Regions from separate parts of the Vibrio sp. R15-SG3-ISO1A genome, predicted to be linked through region 1. Evidence: predicted binding sites of a transcription regulator. Region 1 holds the regulator's gene; each other region holds the start of a gene.
The links. Region 1 encodes CRP, which controls carbon source genes, mostly activating them, when cyclic AMP is high. Its sites were predicted from a motif close to TGTGANNNNNNTCACA; they were not measured.
Positions count from the first base shown of each region.

Region 2: the regulator CRP is predicted to act here: its motif matches at 2,313-2,328, upstream of deoD (purine-nucleoside phosphorylase).
Region 3: the regulator CRP is predicted to act here: its motif matches at 2,984-2,999, upstream of malT (HTH-type transcriptional regulator MalT).
Region 4: the regulator CRP is predicted to act here: its motif matches at 2,368-2,383, upstream of recB (exodeoxyribonuclease V subunit beta).

Region 1 covers NZ_JCBDGH010000092.1:35,315-40,058, forward strand. The annotation lists gene astD (succinylglutamate-semialdehyde dehydrogenase) at 1-556, shown strand, start outside; gene AC6R0L_RS16730 (DUF1338 domain-containing protein) at 676-1,467, shown strand; gene crp (cAMP-activated global transcriptional regulator CRP) at 1,671-2,303, opposite strand; gene AC6R0L_RS16740 (phosphoribulokinase) at 2,561-3,430, opposite strand; gene AC6R0L_RS16745 (YheU family protein) at 3,525-3,737, opposite strand; gene AC6R0L_RS16750 (hydrolase) at 3,792-4,744, opposite strand, start outside.
Region 2 covers NZ_JCBDGH010000058.1:20,072-24,815, reverse strand. The annotation lists gene AC6R0L_RS08795 (transposase) at 1-1,443, opposite strand, end outside; gene deoD (purine-nucleoside phosphorylase) at 1,499-2,209, opposite strand; gene AC6R0L_RS08785 (YbgA family protein) at 2,565-3,515, shown strand; gene AC6R0L_RS08780 (MerR family transcriptional regulator) at 3,505-4,296, shown strand; gene phrB (deoxyribodipyrimidine photo-lyase) at 4,293-4,744, shown strand, end outside.
Region 3 covers NZ_JCBDGH010000058.1:39,601-44,344, forward strand. The annotation lists gene malQ (4-alpha-glucanotransferase) at 1-68, opposite strand, end outside; gene AC6R0L_RS08860 (glycogen/starch/alpha-glucan phosphorylase) at 169-2,622, opposite strand; gene malT (HTH-type transcriptional regulator MalT) at 3,180-4,744, shown strand, end outside.
Region 4 covers NZ_JCBDGH010000070.1:101,969-106,712, forward strand. The annotation lists gene recC (exodeoxyribonuclease V subunit gamma) at 1-2,165, shown strand, start outside; gene recB (exodeoxyribonuclease V subunit beta) at 2,560-4,744, shown strand, end outside.

The DNA.
Region 1 (4,744 bases):
GGCCACACGCAAGCTGCGTGTCGATCAGCCGTTTGCAGAGCCAGCGCCTTTTATGGGCCCACAAATTTCGAAAGCTGCGGCACACTTTATCCTTAACGCACAGGCGAACTTGCAGAGCCTTGGTGGTGTGAGCTTGGTGGAAGCGAAAGCGGGCGAGGCGGCGTTTGTCACTCCGGGGATTATTGATGTCACGGCCATCGAAGCGCTGCCAGATGAAGAATACTTTGGCCCGCTGCTGCAAGTGGTGCGTTATCAAGGTCTTGAGCGCGCGGTTGAGCTGGCCAATGACACCCGCTTTGGTCTCTCTGCTGGGCTGGTGTCCACCGATGATGATGAGTGGGCCTACTTTGTTGACCACATTCGTGCAGGGATCGTCAATCGCAACCGCCAATTAACTGGGGCGAGTGGCGATGCGCCGTTTGGCGGACCGGGCGCCTCGGGCAACCTTCGCCCAAGTGCTTACTACGCTGCGGATTATTGCGCTTACCCTATGGCGTCGATGGAAGGCGAGCACACCTTGCTGCCTGAGACGTTAAGCCCGGGTGTAGAACTGTAAGACGCACCTTGGGCTCGCTTGGAGCCCAAGGTGTTCGACTCATTGCTAGGTTTGTGATTAAGCCATTCTTTTAAAGAACTAGCTTCACGATTCAGCTTCACGATTAACATGGAGACGTTATGACGCCTGCTCAACTGTTCGATTTACTGTGGCAAGACTATATTTCCCGTCTATGTCCTCAAGCGGCCAAGGTTCATCAGCTTTTAGAAGAAGATGAGCCGCTGATCAATGACCATATTGCGCTGCGTACCTTTAACATTGCGCCGCTCGGTATCGAGACATTGGCTGCGCCATTTATTGCGCTGGGTTACCAAGCGTGCGGTGACTACCTGTTTGAGAGCAAACACTTGGTCGCCAAGCACTACGAGCACGCCGATCCGACGTTGCCAAAAGTGTTCATCAGTGAGCTGAAAGTCGAAGAGTGCTCAGCGCCGCTGCAAAGCATTGTCAGCAAGCTGGTGGCACAAGTGGAGGTATCCGCACTGCAAAGCCATGAGTTTTTGTATGCGGGCCGTTTGTGGGATCTCAGCTATGAAGATTTTCAAACCCTCGCCCAAGAGAGTGAGTACGCAGCATGGCTTGCGGCGCACGGCTATGGGGCCAACCATTTCACCGTAAGCGTTAATCAGCTCAAGGCATTTGACGAGGTCGCGGCGGTGAATGAGCACCTGCGCCAAGCGGGCTTTGTCATCAATGAGTCGGGTGGCGAAGTGAAAGGCTCACCAGAGGTACTGCTTGAGCAATCGTCCACCATGGCAGACAGAGTCGAGGTGAGCTTTAGTGACGGTACGCAAGTGATCCCAGGTGGCTTCTACGAATTCGCCAAACGCTATCCGATGAGTAATGGTGAGCTCTACCCAGGGTTTGTCGCAGCGTCAGCGGATAAGATATTTGAGAGTACGAATGGGTAGGGAGTGCCTAGTTGATGGGAGTGCCTAGTTCCTAGTTACTAGTTCCTAGAGGGGGCTGGTGAAATGGGTGATGGGTAATAGGTAGTGGGTGATGGGAACTGGGTACTGGTAAATAAAAAGCCACCGCTGGTAGACAGGGTGGCTTTCTTAATCTTTAAAGGTTTTCTCTAGGAACTCGTCACTAGGAACTCGCCTCTAATACCCTATCGCGTGCCGTAGACGACGATGGTTTTACCGTGGGCGGAGATCAGGTTTTGCTCTTCAAGCATCTTCAAGATACGGCCAACGGTCTCGCGTGAACAGCCGACAATCTGACCGATCTCTTGACGAGTGATCTTGATTTGCATGCCGTCTGGGTGCGTCATGGCATCTGGCTGCTTCGCTAGGTTAAGTAGCGTTTGCGCGATGCGGCCTGTCACGTCTAGGAAGGCGAGGTCACCGACTTTTTGGCTCGTCACTTGTAGGCGGCTTGCCATTTGCGCAGATAGACGCATTAGGATGTCAGGGTTGACTTGGATAAGCTGACGGAACTTCTTGAATGAGATCTCTGCAACTTCACAAGGTGATTTAGCGCGAACCCAAGCGGTACGCTCTTGATCTTCTTCAAATAGACCAAGTTCACCGATAAAGTCACCTTGGTTTAGGTAAGAAAGGATCATTTCCTTACCTTCTTCGTCTTTAATCAGTACCGCCACAGAGCCTTTGACGATGTAGTAAAGCGTCTCTGCTTTCTCACCGGCGTGGATCAATGTGCTTTTTGATGGGTACTTATGAATATGACAATGTGACAGGAACCACTCTAATGTTGGATCGGTTTGAGGTTTACCTAGAACCATAATATCTCACTTCCTCTGCAGGGTACGCTTGCCGCTTTCCATTTTTGTCGCGCCAGTAAAAGGCGCGAAGCCTTGAACAAGGCTTTTTAGGATAAGAGCACTTATTCAATGCTGCAAGCCATCTTTGTTTCGGTTACAAATAGTAGCCTTTTTCAAAAGGGATTTCTTGATTTTAATCGTGTCAAGTTGGTGATTGTTTACGCAAAAATGTGCACATGATCACGGTATGACAAGTAAACGGGTCTTAGGACTGATCGCTAGCCAATTTTACCCGTCTCGATAAGCTGCTGTAGGATAGGTCTGACGATGAGCTCCATCGCAAAACTCATCTTACCCCCCGGCACGACAATGGTGTTGTGGCGCGACATGAAAGAGCCATCAATCATAGCGAGCAGATATGGGAAGTCGACCTGTTTGATGCCGCGCAGGCGGATCACCACAAAGCTTTCATCTAAACTTGGGATGCCTTTAGCGTTAAGTGGGTTGGACGTATCGACGGTCGGCACGCGTTGGAAGTTGATGTGGGTACGCGAAAATTGCGGGGTAATGTAGTTGAGGTAGTCGTCCATCGAGCGGACAATCGAGTCCATTACCGCTTCGCGTGAGTGACCGCGATCGCGCGTGTCACGGACGAATTTTTGAATCCACTCCAAGTTCACAATCGGCACCATGCCAATCAAAAAGTCGACGTGTTGGGCGACGTTGACCTCACCATCCACCACGCCGCCATGCAGTCCTTCGTAGAACAGCACGTCAGAATTTTCCGGCAAATCTTGCCACGGCGTGAAGGTGCCCGGCATTTGATTGTAGGGCACGGCTTCATCGAAGGTGTGCAAGTAGCGACGAATTTGCCCTGTGCCTTCATTGCCATACTGCTTAAAAAACTCAGACAGGGCAGGGAAGTCGTTCGCCTGCGGGCCAAAGTAGCTGATGTGGCGTCCTTGCTCGCGCGCTTTGCGGATCTCGACATCCATTTCTGGGCGCGTAAAGCGGTGGAAACTGTCCCCTTCCACCCAAGCCGGTTTCACGCGCATCATGTTAAACATTTTGCGAAACGCTTCAGAGGTCGTGGTTGTGCCCGCACCGGAAGAACCCGTTACGGCAATAATGGGGTGTTTTGCTGACATGACAAACCTTGTCTTATTCCTTGTCAAATGATGACCAATATAGCATGTTCTATTGATTGATCACGGTATGGTGTTTTTTAACGCACTGGAAATATTAAAACTTTGATTTGAGTTGAATATCCACGCTCTCATGCAGCTCTGAATAGACCACCACCGCTTCACCACTCACCAAGCTCTGACGGATCTGGGCGATTTTCTCGTCAAGAGAGATTTCCTGCTCGCCATAGTCCGTCCCTTCACGCAGTACAAATTCACGGATCAGGTTGTCTAGGGTGTCAGGGGCGATCTGTTGCCAAGGGATGATCATAAATACCTCATTCATTTATGATGAAAGTTGAAGGCGGCTATTATGCCGAAATGGCTAACGATTCGAAACGCTTAGGGATTCATAGTACGCCGGCAACGCCTCTTCTAACCAAAAGCGCGGCTTGATGGCGCTGCCAGTGAGAAAACCAACGTGGCCGCCTTGATCGAACAGGCGGTAGTCGATGTTGTCGGGCAGGACAAATTTCGGGATGACGTCGGGCGTCATAAACGGGTCGTCTTTGGCGTGGATGATTTGTGTCGGCAGGCGGATCTCTTTCAGGCGGTGAATCCCAGAGCAGCGCTGGTAGTAGTCTTGCGCGTCTTTAAAACCGTGGAGGGGAGCTGTGATGAGGTCATCAAACTCCATCAGTTTAGTGACCCGTTTGATGCTTTGATAAGAGAGATCGAGCTCGCCTTTTAACAGATGATGTTTACGCAGCGCGTTTTTCTTAAGTGAGGAGAGCAGGTAGGTTTTGTAGACCTTGGAGAAACCCTGCTCGATTCGCTTGGCGCAGGCCGACAAATCCAAAGGCGCGGAGACGATGGTTGCCGCGTCAAGCAGTGGCTCATCGCGGTAGTCGGCTAAGTAGTTCGCCAACATGTTTCCGCCTAGAGAGATGCCGACCGCGACTTTGGTTTGATCGGGAAACAGGTGGTTGAGGTGGCGTAAAAAGTGGCGAGCATCCTCGGTTTCGCCTGAGTGATAGGCGCGCGCGGTGTGGTTAGGTTTCCCGCTGCAACCGCGAAAATGCATCATCACGGCGAGCCAGCCCTGAGAAGAAAACGCGTGCATCAATCCGTTGGCGTAGGGGCTGTAAAAACAACCTTCTAAGCCATGAAATAGCACAAAAATGGGTTTGCGCACGGCGCTCTCTTGTTGCCAATCTTCGCTCCAAGCGAGATCGAGAAAGTCGCCATCGGGCGTATCAAGCGTTTGCCAGATAGGCTCAAACAAGGCTTTTTTGCGAATCAGGCGCGGAGCCAAGGTTTGCAGGTGCGGATTGGTGA
Region 2 (4,744 bases), on a different contig from region 1:
AGGGGATTGAGTCAATTCAAGCCGTTGCGCTGCGGTCATGCCTTGTTTGTCTTGGTAGCACAAATTATGCCACGCTCTAAAAATATCCAACATAGGCAGTAGGCCACCCGGTCTGAGTTTGCGACGCGGCTCATTGATAAAACCGCTAAAGAGCGTTTGAAAACGAGACTGGAAAAACGCCGTTTGACGAATGGAAGCCCTGCGCAGCCAGTAGTTAGGTCGATTATCTTGTCCTGCGAGATAGCAGATGCCCTTGGCGTATTGACCATCGGAAGTAATCGCCCAGCGATCGCGCCACCAACCCATATGCACGATGTCGATTTTGTCCAAACTGTGGTTCAGAGACCACTGTGGATCTTCTTCGACATACATAAGGTCGATATTTTGACGCTGAATTCTAGGCAGGCATATGCTTAATGCTGCAGAGCGAAGCACCGGATCTTGCGGTAGATAGATGGAAACTTGGCGGTCGTCCTGACACAAATCCAGCACATGTAAGAAATGGGCGTACGAGGTGTACGGTGCTCTGATTAATGCCCCTTTAGAGGGGTAATGGAAGACGGTGAGGTTGCCCATGGGATCTTCCACATTGCCTCGCGCCAAAATGGTTTGGTACTGCTGATCGATGCGCTCGCGAAGATCGCTCGGTGGCGTTGGCACGGGCAGGTTGGCCTCAGAGCAGTGATCGCGTGAGACAAAACGCGCAGGCGTTTGGTACGGGTCATGATCGATGCCACCAACGGGTTCTTCATTAGCCGAGTAGTTGACGTGTTGGCACAAAATGTAGCCGCTGTGGGCTTCACCCGTCGCAAACCACAATACGCCGTTATTGCTTTTTGGTTGCAGGGTGACGTAGTGAGATGCGAGTTCGTAGTGTTTAGCGTGGTTGACCCAACGAGCGTCAATCATGGCAAGCTTGCGTCGGCAGCGGCTGGCAATATGGTCAACATGGTCATAAAAGGTTTTGGGGTTGATGGAAAGCTTGCGGCAGATTTCACGCACAGTATAACCCGTATACAGCAACCCAAGCAGGTTTTCTTGAAATTGACGTTTTTTGTTCGCCCCTGACCACTTATCGACAAAGGTCGATTGGCACGCTTTGCAACGATAGCGTTGCCTATCACCACTGTAGCCAAACGCGTGGTAGAGGTGTTTATGTGTGTGAACCGAAAGGCCCATGTTGGGACAATCAGGCTGGCGACAAGCGGGCAGCCCATCGCTGTGTAGCTGGCGTAAACGTTGCAGTTCAGTCAGCACATCTTGATTGTTAAGTAAGGGGGGGAAAGCACCGCACTCCCGGCATACCATCGCAGGTCGTTTAGGGTTAGCGTGCTGCACAACGTAACGATGCGCATCACTCAATCCAAAGTTGTCACACGCCAATGTTTTACAAAAATTGAGCTGTAACCCATCTGCTTCCTTTGGCAGTTTGCCAGTTGTCACTCTCTCCCCCTCGGGACTATCTGGGCAGCCAAGCGGTCACTTGGCTGCAATATCGTTACAGGTTGATAGCAGTTTCTAGCGCCACTTTCATCATGTCATTGAACGATTTTTGACGCTCTTCTGAGCTCAGCTTTTCACCACGGATGATGTGATCAGAGACAGTCAGAATGGTGAGCGCTTTTGCACCAAGGTCAGCGGCAACGCCGTAGATGCCTGCAGCTTCCATATCCACACCAAGGATGCCGAGTTTTTCCATCTTCTCGAAGATATCTGCTTCTGGTGTGTAGAAGAGATCTGCTGAGAATACGTTACCGACTTTGACTGGCACGTTTTGCGCGCGAGCTTGAGCAACGGCGGTTTCAAGAAGACCAAAGTCCGCAATGGCTGCGAAATCGTGATCGTTGAAACGGATTCGGTTAACTTTTGAGTCTGTGGAGGCGCCCATGCCAATCACGACGTCCATCAATTTTACGTCGTCACGTACAGCGCCACAGCTACCGACACGAATCACGTTCTTCACACCGAACTCGGCAATCAACTCATGAACGTAGATACAGCAAGATGGGATGCCCATGCCGTGACCCATCACCGACACTTTTTTGCCTTTGTAGGTGCCTGTGTAACCAAACATGTTGCGAACGTCACAAACTTGTTTGACGTCATCAAGGAATGTCTCTGCGATGTATTTAGCGCGTAGCGGATCGCCTGGCATCAATACGGTTTCTGCAAAGTCGCCTGGCTGAGCATTAATGTGTGGGGTTGCCATAGTCATTACTCCAATTGGGTCAGTAATCGCGGTGCTGATTACCAATTATGTTGAACTTCAATTCTGTGTTGAGGCAATACTAGCCTTGTCAGCCATTGTTCCTTGAGAGGTTGCTCACAAAACAGGGTGTGCCATGACGATTTTGAGATATTGATAACCAAATGTGTTGAAAGTGATTTGGCAATCGATTTGCAAAAACGTTTGCTTGGGTAGTGAACCAAAATGGTTAAGTTTGCGTAACATTGTACAAATAATTTTTTTGTACATGTTTCAAGTGCTGTGCTACTACTTATATGAGAAATTGAGTTATACAAGAAATTAAGTTGTACACATTTGATGGTGATGGGAGCTCAACATGGAAAAGCAAATTACGATCGGTATCAGTTCTTGTGTGCTGGGAGAAAAAGTCCGTTTCGACTCGGGTCATAAGATCAGCAAGTTTGTCACGAAAGAGTTGGCACCGTTTTTTGAATTTATGCCGATATGCCCTGAAGTGGGAATGGGGATGCCGGTTCCTAGGCCGACGATTCGATTGATGTCAAACGACGAGCGCATTGCGCTGGTAGAGACCAAAGATTCGAGCAAAGATCACACGGACGCTATGATTCGCTATTCCCAAGAGAAGGTTGCCAGTTTAGTCGATGAAGAGCTATGCGGTTACATCGTTTGTGCTAAATCGCCCACCTGTGGAATGGAGCGCGTTAAAGTATACCGTAAAGCTGGTGCGGAAAATATTGGGGTTGGGCTGTATACACAGCAGTTGATGGAGCAGATGCCATGGCTACCCGTTGAGGAAGATGGACGGCTCAATGATCCTGTGTTGAAAGAGAACTTCATTACCCGCGTCTATACCCTACGTGATTTTTATGACTCAATGGGTGAGACGCCGACCCGTGGCAAAATCATCGCTTTCCACTCGCGTTACAAGTTGACCTTAATGGCTCATCACCCTGAAGCGTACAAAGAGCTTGGGCGCATGGTTGCCAACATCAAAGAGTACGACATCGAAGAGTTTTACCACTTGTACCGTACCGCGCTGATGCAAGCGGTGGCCAATCGCGCCAGTCGTAAAAACAACACTAACGTGCTGATGCACATCCAAGGTTACTTTAAGCGTCATCTCGACAAAGAACAAAAGTCTGAGCTGCGCCGCGTGATCGACGAATACCGTGTGGGTTTGCTGCCTTTGTTGGCGCCGCTAACGCTCATCAAACATTATCTATCCACTCATCCCGATGAATACTTGGCGAAGCAAAAGTTTCTGCAGCCACACCCACAGGAGTTAAGACTGCGTTATGGTCTGTGAAAAAAATTGGTATGCGATTCGAGAGGTCTCGGATTTAACCGGAGTTAAGCCTGTGACGCTGCGAGCGTGGCAGCGTCGCTATAACTTGATCCAACCGGAGCGCACTGAAAAAGGCCACAGACTCTACACGGATGAGCACATTGCACTCATCAATGAGATTCAAGGCTGGCTCGCGAAAGGGATTTCGATTGGTAAAGTGAAAGCCCTGCTCGGGTCTGATTTGCCAGATGAAGCGCTAGATATCGGCAGTTTAGAGGCAGTAGAGGAGGTGCTTGAAGCGCTGACTAACCTCAACACTAAGCGTGCAGAGAGTGTGATTAATGGTGTGCTGAAAGAGTATCCTCTTGAGTTGGTTGAGCGTCAGTTCATCACGCCAACGCTCAACGCGCTCGCTCTAGTGAAACAAAGTCTGCGATCTTTACATCTTGGTCTGTTTAACACCTTGATGGTCACCAAGCTCAACCAGATCATTGAGGCGGAAAACAAGGTGGCCCATCGCGGTAAATGTTTGGCAATCAATCTCGATGCGGCGCGCGATATTCACACTCAACTGTGGGCCCTGAGTCTGGTCAGTCAAGGCTATCGAGTCTTGATGATTGATGGCGTCGAGGATCTGTCGGGCCTCTTAGAGCACACCGCCGTTCACCGCTTTGAACAACTGGCGTTTTACAGTGCTACGAAACCGAGTGAATCTCAGCTTAGTGTGATCAAAGAGTTAGAAGCGCAGCATGGGCAAGTCTCGCTGTCAGAAATGATCGAATTGGTAAGGAGAACGTTTTGAATATTGTTTGGTTTCGCCGTGATTTACGTGTTGAAGACAATCATGCCTTAGTGAGCGCCGTGAATCGAGGTCAACCGGTCGTGGCGTTATACATCGCAACGCCTGGTACCTGGCAAACCCATGATCATAGTCCAAGGCAAGCGGATCTCATCTACCGTCGCTTGCACGAGTTAAAGACGGAATTAGCCGAACTCGACATCCCGCTTTATTACGCGCAAGTCGAGACCTTCGCAGACAGCGCAGCGCTGGTGGCTGAGTTGGCACTGCAAGCCAAAGCAACGGCTCTGTATCTAAATAACGAGTATGAACTGAATGAACGTCGCCGCGATGAAGCGCTGGAGGAGGCGTTGAGTTCAAGTTCTGTGGAGGTGCATCGCTTTGATGACAAGTGTATTTTTCCGCCGGGCTCAGTGCGCAACAAGCAAGGCGACTATTTCAAAGTCTTCAC
Region 3 (4,744 bases), on a different contig from region 1:
GCGCTCACGTAGCTGTCGGCAATTCTAGCCATTTCAGCGACTTGTTTTAATGCATTGTGATGTTTCATCGCTCTCTCCGAAGGACTGCTTATACCTTCAAATGTAGGGTTATTAAATCGTTATAAAGAATTGAGCCAAGGCGCGAACGCCTTGGCTTTTTGAGTCGTTTTAGCGTTTAACCGCTTCCAACTTCCAAATATTATTGACGTAATCTCGAATCGAGCGGTCGGAGGTAAACTTACCGACCAGCGCCGTGTTCAAGATGGCTTTCTTCGCCCAGCCCGCTTGGTCTAGGTACTGTTTGCCCATCGCCTCGTGCGCTTCTACGTAAGACGCGAAGTCCGCTAGACAGAGGTACGGGTCACCGCCGTCGAGTAGGCTGTCATAGGTCGCGCGCAGTAGGCCCGGTTGACCCGGCGTGAACTCTTCACCCGCCAGTAGATCCAGTGACGCTTTGAGCAGTGGGTCTGCGTGGTAGTAATCGTATGGGTTGTAGCCAGCTTTCTTCAGTGCAACCACTTCGTCGACTTCAAGACCAAAGATGTAGATGTTGTCGTCGCCGACTTCTTCACGGATTTCAACGTTTGCCCCATCCATAGTACCGATAGTCAGCGCACCGTTGAGTGCCATCTTCATGTTACCCGTACCGGACGCTTCTTTACCGGCCAACGAGATTTGCTGAGACACGTCCGCCGCTGGGATGATGATCTCTGCCATGCTCACGCGGTAGTCAGGGATGAAGACGACTTTCAGCTTGTTGCCAATGCGTGGGTCGTTGTTGATCTTCTCTGCAATCTTGTTCACTGCGAAGATGATCTCTTTCGCTAAGTGGTAACCCGGCGCCGCTTTTGCCGCGAAGAAGCAGACGCGCGGCGTACACTCAAAACCCGGCTCATTAATGATGCGGTGGTAGAGAGACAAGATGTGCAGCAAATCAAGGTGCTGACGCTTGTACTCGTGCAGACGTTTGATTTGCACATCGAAAATCGCGTTGGTATCGAGCTCGATGCCCATGTTGTCTGATACCCACTTAGCCAAGCGCTCTTTGTTCTCTTTCTTCACCGCCATAAACGCTTGTTGGAACTCGGCGTCATCAGCGTATTTCGCGATACCTTCAAGCTGCTCAAGCTTCGCTGGCCATTCACTGCCGATTTTGTCAGTGATCAGCGCGGATAAACCTGGGTTACAGAACTTCAGCCAACGACGAGGCGTAATACCATTGGTCACATTGTGCAGACGCGTTGGGAACATCGCGTGGAACTCTGGGAAGAGATCTTTTTTCACCAACTCTGAGTGCAGCGCCGCTACACCGTTCACCGCGTAAGAACCGATCACACACAGGTTTGCCATGCGAACCATACGGTTGAAGCCTTCTTCGATGATCGACAGCTTCGCTTGTTTCTCACCATCACCCGGCCACATTGCGCGCACTTCTTGTAGGAAGCGATGGTTGATCTCAAAAATGATCTCCATATGACGTGGTAGCAGACGTTGAATCAAAGACTCTGGCCACGTTTCCAATGCTTCTGGTAGTAGTGTGTGGTTGGTGTACGCGAAGGTTTGCGAACTGATTTCCCACGCTTTATCCCAAGATAGCCCTTTTTCATCGAGCAAAATGCGCATCAATTCAGGGATAGCAATCGTTGGGTGCGTATCGTTAAGCTGAATCGTTTCTTGCTTTGGAAGATCCGCAAGTGCAAAACCCGCTGCTTCGTGACGACGTAAAATGTCACGTACCGATGCTGCTGAGTGGAAGTACTGCTGCATCAAACGCAGTGTTTTGCCTTTCTCATGGTTGTCATTCGGGTACAGCACTTTAGTAATGTTGCCGGCGTCAATCAGCGCGTGCTGCGCTTCGAAGTAATCGCCGTTGTTGAAACTTGCCAATGAGAATGGCGCAATCGCCTGACATTCCCACAAACGCAGCGGGTATACCGTGTCAGATTCATAACCGACAATCGGTAAGTCCCAAGGCATCGCTTTCACGCTCATGCCCGGTACCCATTTGCGTACTTCTTTGCCGTTCTCGTAATTCACTTCAACGCTGCCGTAGAAGCCAATTTCTTGCGCTAATTCTGGGCGCGCGACTTCCCACGGGTAGCCTTCGACACCACGCCAAGCATCCGGCGCTTCTTGTTGACGTCCGTCAACAAAAGATTGCTTGAACAGACCGTATTCGTAGTGCAAACCGTAACCAACGGTTGGGAACTCTTGCGCTGCACAAGAATCCATAAAACACGCCGCCAAACGACCTAGACCACCGTTACCCAGAGACGGGTCGCGCTCTTCTTCCAACAAGTCGGTCAGGTTTTGGCCCAGTTCGGCCATTGCATCTGTGATCTGCTCGTAGAGACCTAAGCTGATTAGGTTGTTACCGGTCAAACGACCGATAAGAAATTCAAGAGATAAATAGTTGACGCTTTTCGCGTTCTTGATGCGTGGGTCTTGCTCGGTTTTCAAAAGATCCAGCGTTGTGATCTCTGCCAGGGCTTTACCCATAGCAAGGTACCATTCACGCGGAGTTGCGGTGTCTACGGTTTTCGCGTAGGTCGCAGAAAGGTGCATTTTAACGTCAGCTTGAAAGCTGGCTTTATCAAATTTTTTCTGTTGAGTAGGTTTCATTAGAGAAATCTCACTTATCGGTTTCAATCCATCTGAGACATATCGTGCAATGCTCTGTCTTGCAAAACATCCTCCTACTTCGGTAGCGATTTAGGAGGAGGAGTCAGGGCGTAGAGGGCGTAATTCACAACAAGCAGTGATCCAACTCGCAATAAACCGATGAGTGAACTGGACTCTGTTGATTAAGATCACACCATGACCCTAAACGACCTTACCTAAGGTGTATGAAACTTCGTCGAAATCAAAAACTGGCAAATGAAAAATATGCAGCGTGAATCACAGAATGTTTTCATCCTGAGTGCAAATTACACGATTTCTCGTGCAAAGCATGAGTTGAGACAAGTTTTACCGAACAGATTAACGTGACTCAAATCACAAAATAGGGGCGTAGACACGCGCAAAATGTGAAATATGCGAAAAAGTCGCTCTCCTCACATAACAATCCCCCCAACTCTTAAGTAACATCCCACTCAACAACAAAAAATCGAACAAGAAACAACCCATCTTGACGTCGTGCTCGCTGACACGTTCACTGACAATAAGATAAGGATGAGAAGATGTGGATTCCTTCGAAACTCACGCGTCCTGGCCGTTTACACAACGCCATCGTACGCCCAAGAGTTCTTGATTTACTTCAGCAAGCACCCTGCTACAAACTGGTGCTTTTTCGCTCGCCTGCCGGATACGGCAAAACCACCATGGCCGCCCAGTGGCTCGCCGACAAACCTAATGTCGGCTGGTACAGCATCGATGAAAGCGATAATGACCCGTTCCGCTTCATGAACTACCTGCTGCAAGCCCTAAACAAAGCGACCAACCAGGCTTGCCCGAATTCACAAAAATTGGCCGAAAAGCGTCAATTTTCCTCACTTCACTCCTTGTTCAGTGAAGTATTTGCGGAGATGTCCGAGTATTTTAACGAGTGTTATGTGGTCCTTGATGACTACCACCTCATTTCTGACGATGAGATCCACGAGGCGATGCGCTTTTTCCTCAAGCACATGCCCGACAACCTGACATTAGTCGTCACCAGTCGCGCCGCGCCGCCACTGGGCACGGCCAACTTACGTGTGCGCGATCTGATGATTGAGATCGGTGACGAGTTACTGGCGTTCGATACGGAAGAGACCACCCGTTTCTTCAACCAGCGCATCGCCGATGGCATTGATGATGCCACGGCAGACAACCTGCGCAACTACGTCGAAGGTTGGCCATCGGCCCTGCAGTTGATCGCCCTTCAAGCGCAAGGTCAAAATCGCACGTTGGCGCAATCGGCTGAGTCTTTTTCGCAATTTAATCACGCGCATCTGTGGGATTATTTGGTTGAAGAAGTGTTTGATCTGCTCGACCAAGAGACACGTCAGTTCTTACTGCAATGCTCGGTGCTGGATCACTTCAACGACAGCATGGTGGCGGCGCTGACTCAGCGTGATGACGCCCTCAGTATGATTGAGTCGCTCAACCGCTATGGGTTGTTTATCCACCCGCTTGAAGGTGAGCAAAACTGGTATCGCTTCCACAATCTATTTGCCGAGTTTCTTGCACATGAGCGCTCAGCGCGTATGCCGCAAAAAGAGCAAGAGCTGCACCAAGTCGCCGCGCGCGCTTGGCTCAAACAATCCTCGCCCCATGAGGCACTCAAACACGCGCAAGAAGCCAAAGACAGCCAACTGATCGCCGATATTTTGAGCCAGTTTGGCTGGAAAATGTTCAATGGTGGTGAACTTAAAGCCCTAGAGCAGGCCATTGATTCGTTATCGCCGGAGCAGCTCTACAGCGAACCGAAATTGTGTATGTTGCAAGCGTGGCTTGCTCAGAGTCAGCACCGCTACAACGATGTCGGTGACTTGCTTGCCAAAGCCGATGAGCAAATGCGCCAGTTCAACGTGGTACTCAGCAGCAAAGAGCAAGGCGAGTTCAACGCCCTGCGCGCGCAAGTCGCCATCAACCAGAACCAACCAGAAAAAGCGCTGGAACTGGCTGAGCTGGCACTGAGCCAAGTTGACAGCACGGTCTATCGAAGCCGCATTGTTGCGACCTCGGTCGTCGGCGAGGTCAATCACGTCCTTGGCCGTCTCAGCCGCGCGTTGCCTATGATGCAGCAAACAGAGAAACTGGCTCG
Region 4 (4,744 bases), on a different contig from region 1:
GTGAACGATTCATCCCTTTTTCTATCTCGGATCGCAGTGCCAACCAAGAAAGCCCGATCTTGAATGCTTTCTTATTATTGACCATGCTGCCGCAATCGCGCTGTTTGGCCTCGGAGCTGCTTGAGCTGCTGGAAACACCAGCGATCTTGGCGCGATTTGGTCTCGACGATAACGAGTTTATTCGCGCAAAACAGTGGGTAGAACAATCGGGGATTCGCTGGGGGCTCGACGGCCACACCGCACAAGAATTTGATTTGCCTAAAACAGGCCAAAATACATGGCAATTTGGTATTAACCGCATGTTGCTGGGCTATGCGATGCCTGCATCGGCAGGGCTGCTGAACACCGAACAAGGCGAACTGGCGCCGTTCAACGAAGTTCAAGGCCTTGGCGCCGAACTGGCGGGCAAACTGGCTCACTATATTGAAACCGTTGCTCACTATCGCGCTAAGTTAGCGCAGAGCCAGGGGGTGGATCAGTGGCGCGAAGTGCTGACTCAACTGTTGGATGATTTCTTTTTGGTGGATTTGGATGGTGAAGCGGCGCTCAAATCCATTCGTGATACGTTGGCGATTCTCAAAGAGCAGCTGAATGATGCCGCGTTCAGTGCGCCGCTCTCTGCTGCGATTGTGACGCAATATTTGCGTGACAAGCTCTCTGGTACGCGGGTAAGTCAGCGCTTTCTTGCCGGCCAAGTCAATTTCTGTACCCTCATGCCGATGCGCTCCATCCCATTTAAGACTGTGTGTCTATTGGGGATGAATGAAGGCGTTTATCCAAGGTCTGTGCCGCCGGAAGGGTTTGATTTGATGAATGGTCGCGCTAAGCATGGCGACCGTTCGCGCCGAGATGACGACCGCTACCTTTTCTTAGAGGCGCTGTTATCGGCGCAGGACACGCTTTACATCAGTTATGTCGGGCGCTCAATTCAAGACAACACGCCGCGCATGCCATCGGTGTTGGTCTCTGAGTTAATGGAATACTGCCATCAAAACTACTGTTTGGAAGGCGATTCAGATTTAGGCTGTGATGAGTCCGGCTCGCGCCTTGTTCACCACTTGAGCACGTCTCATCCTATGGTGCCGTTCAGCGCTGAGGCGTTTATTGGCGAGCGGGCGAGTTATGCCCAAGAGTGGTTACCTGCCGCCTTGCGCCAGGGGCAAAAGAGTGGCGACTTCCAGCGTCAGTTGAGTGACTACCTACTCGGCGCACACTTTCCACTCGAGTTGGATTTAGTCGAGCTGCAACGCTTTTGGCGCCTGCCTGTTCAGTACTTTTTCAACCGCCGTTTAAAGGTGACGTTTGAGCCGCCGCAACCTGTGATGAACGATGAAGAGCCCTTTGTGCTGGGCGGACTGGAAAGCTATCAGTTGCGCGATGAGCTGCTTACGACACTGCTGACCGCTCACACATTAGCTGATCGCGATCCTAGTCGCTTGATCGCGCAATGTGTGGCGAAGCATCGCGCCGAAGGGCGTTTGCCTATTGGCGCCTTTGGTGACATTGAGTTTGAAACCAACCGAGTGCAAAGTGAAGAGTTAGCGAAAACCTTGCACGGATTGTGTCAAGCGCCTTGTGAGGATCATGAAGTCACTCTCACGTTGGATGTGCTTGGCGATGGCAAACCCGTACAGCTGGTCGGCTGGTTGACTCAAGTGTACCAATCTGGGCTTGTGCGTTTTCGTACTGGGCGGATTCGATCTCAAGACTATCTCTCCGCTTGGCTTGATCATTTGGCCATGGCCGCCAGTGGTCGTGCGCTGCGCACTCACCTGATCGGCTATGACAAAAAAGAAGGGGCGCAGCATCTAATCTACCCTGCACTAGAGTCTCGTGAGCAAGCGTACGCACTACTCAATGAGCTGGTGGGTCTTTACTACCAAGGCATGAGTGAACCTTTACCTTATTTCCCCCGTACCGCTTTAGCGGCGATAGAAGCGGGCTTTAGTCGCGGAAAGTGGGTGGACGATGAAGACAAATCGCTGAAAAAAATGGCCGAGACGTTCAATGATGGCTACATGTCGAGTGGCGAAGGCAACGACAGTTATATTCGTCGTATTTGGCCGCAATGGGATGAGGAACTGGCCGCTCGAGTGCGTACATTGGCTGCTCGCGTCATTCAAGCACCTCGTCTCGCTGCACAGGATGCTGCCGATGTGTCGTAGAGGGGCAGTGAAGATGAAGAACAAAAATAGAAGATGAAAAGTAAAAAATAGCAGAAGGTAAAGTGGCCGCCAGAAAATCATTATAGTGTAGGGCGTTCGCTGTACGGCCACAGGTCAGAGGGACCATGATTTGTTGGGTTGATGGGCAGACACACTGCCTCAACTCATGCTGCGAATACTAACGACTCACTCTATAGGCTGCTGTGAGTAAGATCGCAGAACTCCCCGTATTTTTATGGGGTTAACAGATAAAATAGCGTTTTATTAACCGGATCACATTGAGTATTAGCACTAATATTGTCGAGCTGAATCGTGATAGGTGAAACATCCATGAATTCATACAATGTGCGATTGAGCCAATGTGTCAACTCGTACAGTTAAAGGGCAGAATTTTATGACCGCATCGTCTCGTCCCACTCTTTCTAGTGGTGGTGATATCACACCGACCGCACTCGATACGATGACTTTTCCATTGCATGGTGCTCGGCTGATTGAAGCCTCCGCTGGGACGGGAAAAACCTTTACCATTGCTGGGCTCTATTTGCGCTTGTTGCTCGGGCATGGCAACGATCACACTCGGCACGCGCACCCGCTCACTGTGGATCAGATTTTGGTGGTGACCTTTACTGAGGCTGCCACGGCGGAGCTACGCGATAGGATCAGGGCGCGTATTCATGACGCGCGCCTTGCTTTTGCTCGTGGCCAAAGCAGCGACCCAGTGATCGAGCCTTTGCTTGAAGCGGTGACGGATCACGCTCAAGCTGCGCAAATATTGCTACAAGCGGAAAGGCAGATGGATGAAGCCGCCGTCTACACGATTCATGGTTTCTGCCAGCGGATGCTGACGCAAAATGCGTTTGAGTCAGGCAGTCGATTTAGCAATGAATTTGTCACTGATGAAAGCCATTTAAAAGCGCAAGTGGTCGCAGATTACTGGCGGCGTAATTTCTATCCATTACCCCCGCAACTGGCAGGTGAAATTCGCCGAATTTGGCGGGCGCCGAATGAGCTGTTAGCCGCGATTTCGAACTATTTGACTGGCGCACCTTTGGCGTTAAGCGTGCCTGCAATGCAGGGCAGCTTAGCGGATCTGCATGAGCGTAATCTGGCTCAAATTGATGAACTTAAGGCGCTTTGGCGAGCGCATCAAGACGAGGTGCTGGCGATCATCAACGAGTCAGACGTCAATAAGCGCAGTTACAGTAAAAAATCGCTACCGACCTGGATAGAGAGTGTTTCTGCCTGGGCAGCCCAAGCGACGACAAACTATGAGATACCTACGGCGCTGGAGAAGTTTGCGCAAAACGCACTGCTTGAAAAAACACCGAAAGGCCAAGCGCCTGAGCACCCGTTATTTGCACGTATTGAAGCCCACCTCGCTCACCCGGTGGATCTGAAAGCGCCGATGTTGGCTCATGCGATAGAGCATTGCCGCACAATGCTGGCAGCGGCCAAAGCTCAGAAGCAGTGGCTCTCGTTTGATGACTTGTTGACTCAGCTCTCTGCGGCGATCGACCTTGATGATACTGAGTTGCTGCGTGAGCGCATTCGCACTCTCTATCCCGTTGCGATGATCGACGAATTCCAAGATACCGACCCGCTGCAATACAGTATTTTCAGTCGTATTTACCTAGATCGTCCTGAGTGTGGTCTGTTTATGATTGGCGACCCGAAACAGGCGATTTATGCGTTTCGTGGCGCGGATATTTTTACCTACATTAAAGCGCGCCAACAGGTGACGTCGCATTTCACTTTGGGCACGAACTGGCGTTCAAGCGCCGATATGGTGGCAGCGGTCAATCAAGTGTTTTCTATGCCAAAAAGCCCGTTTATCTACGATCAAGATATTCCTTTTCATCCCGTCAACGCCTCTCCGGGCTCTGAGCGCAAAGGCTGGACTTTAAGCGGCACACGACAACCAGCGTTGACGTATTGGTTACAAGAAGCCGAAGAGAAACCGCTCGCCAAAGGTGAGTACCTTGAGGCGATGGCGAGTGCGACGGCCAACCAGATCCAGACAATTCTTCAGGCTGCGGCTAATAATGAGGCCATGTTGTTGGGCGCGAAAGGCGAGCAGGCGATTGAGGCCGGTGATATTGCTGTGTTGGTGCGCACTGGGAATGAAGGTCGGATGATCAAACAAGCGCTGGCCGATCAAGGCATTGCCAGTGTCTATCTATCCAATCGAGACAGTGTGTTCAGTTCTGTTGTTGCAAGCGATGTGCAGCGTCTATTGCAAGCGGTGTTGACGCCCGAGTACGACAGAGCGTTAAGAGCGTGCTTAGCCAGCGAACTGTTTGCCCTTGATGCGGCAACACTCGATAGCTTGAACAACGATGAAAACGAGTGGGAAAACGCGATCAATGAGTTTAAAGGTTACCGTCAACTTTGGCAGCAACGCGGCGTATTGCCGATGTTGCGCAGTGTGATCAGCAAGCGTCATATTGCAGAGCGCCTGCTAGAAGAGCAAAACGGTGAGCGAACCCTGACGGATCTGATGCACATGGGTGAGTTGTTGCAACAGATGAGTGGTGAACTCGACAGCGATCATGGCTTGTTGCGTTGGCTAGCGCAATCCA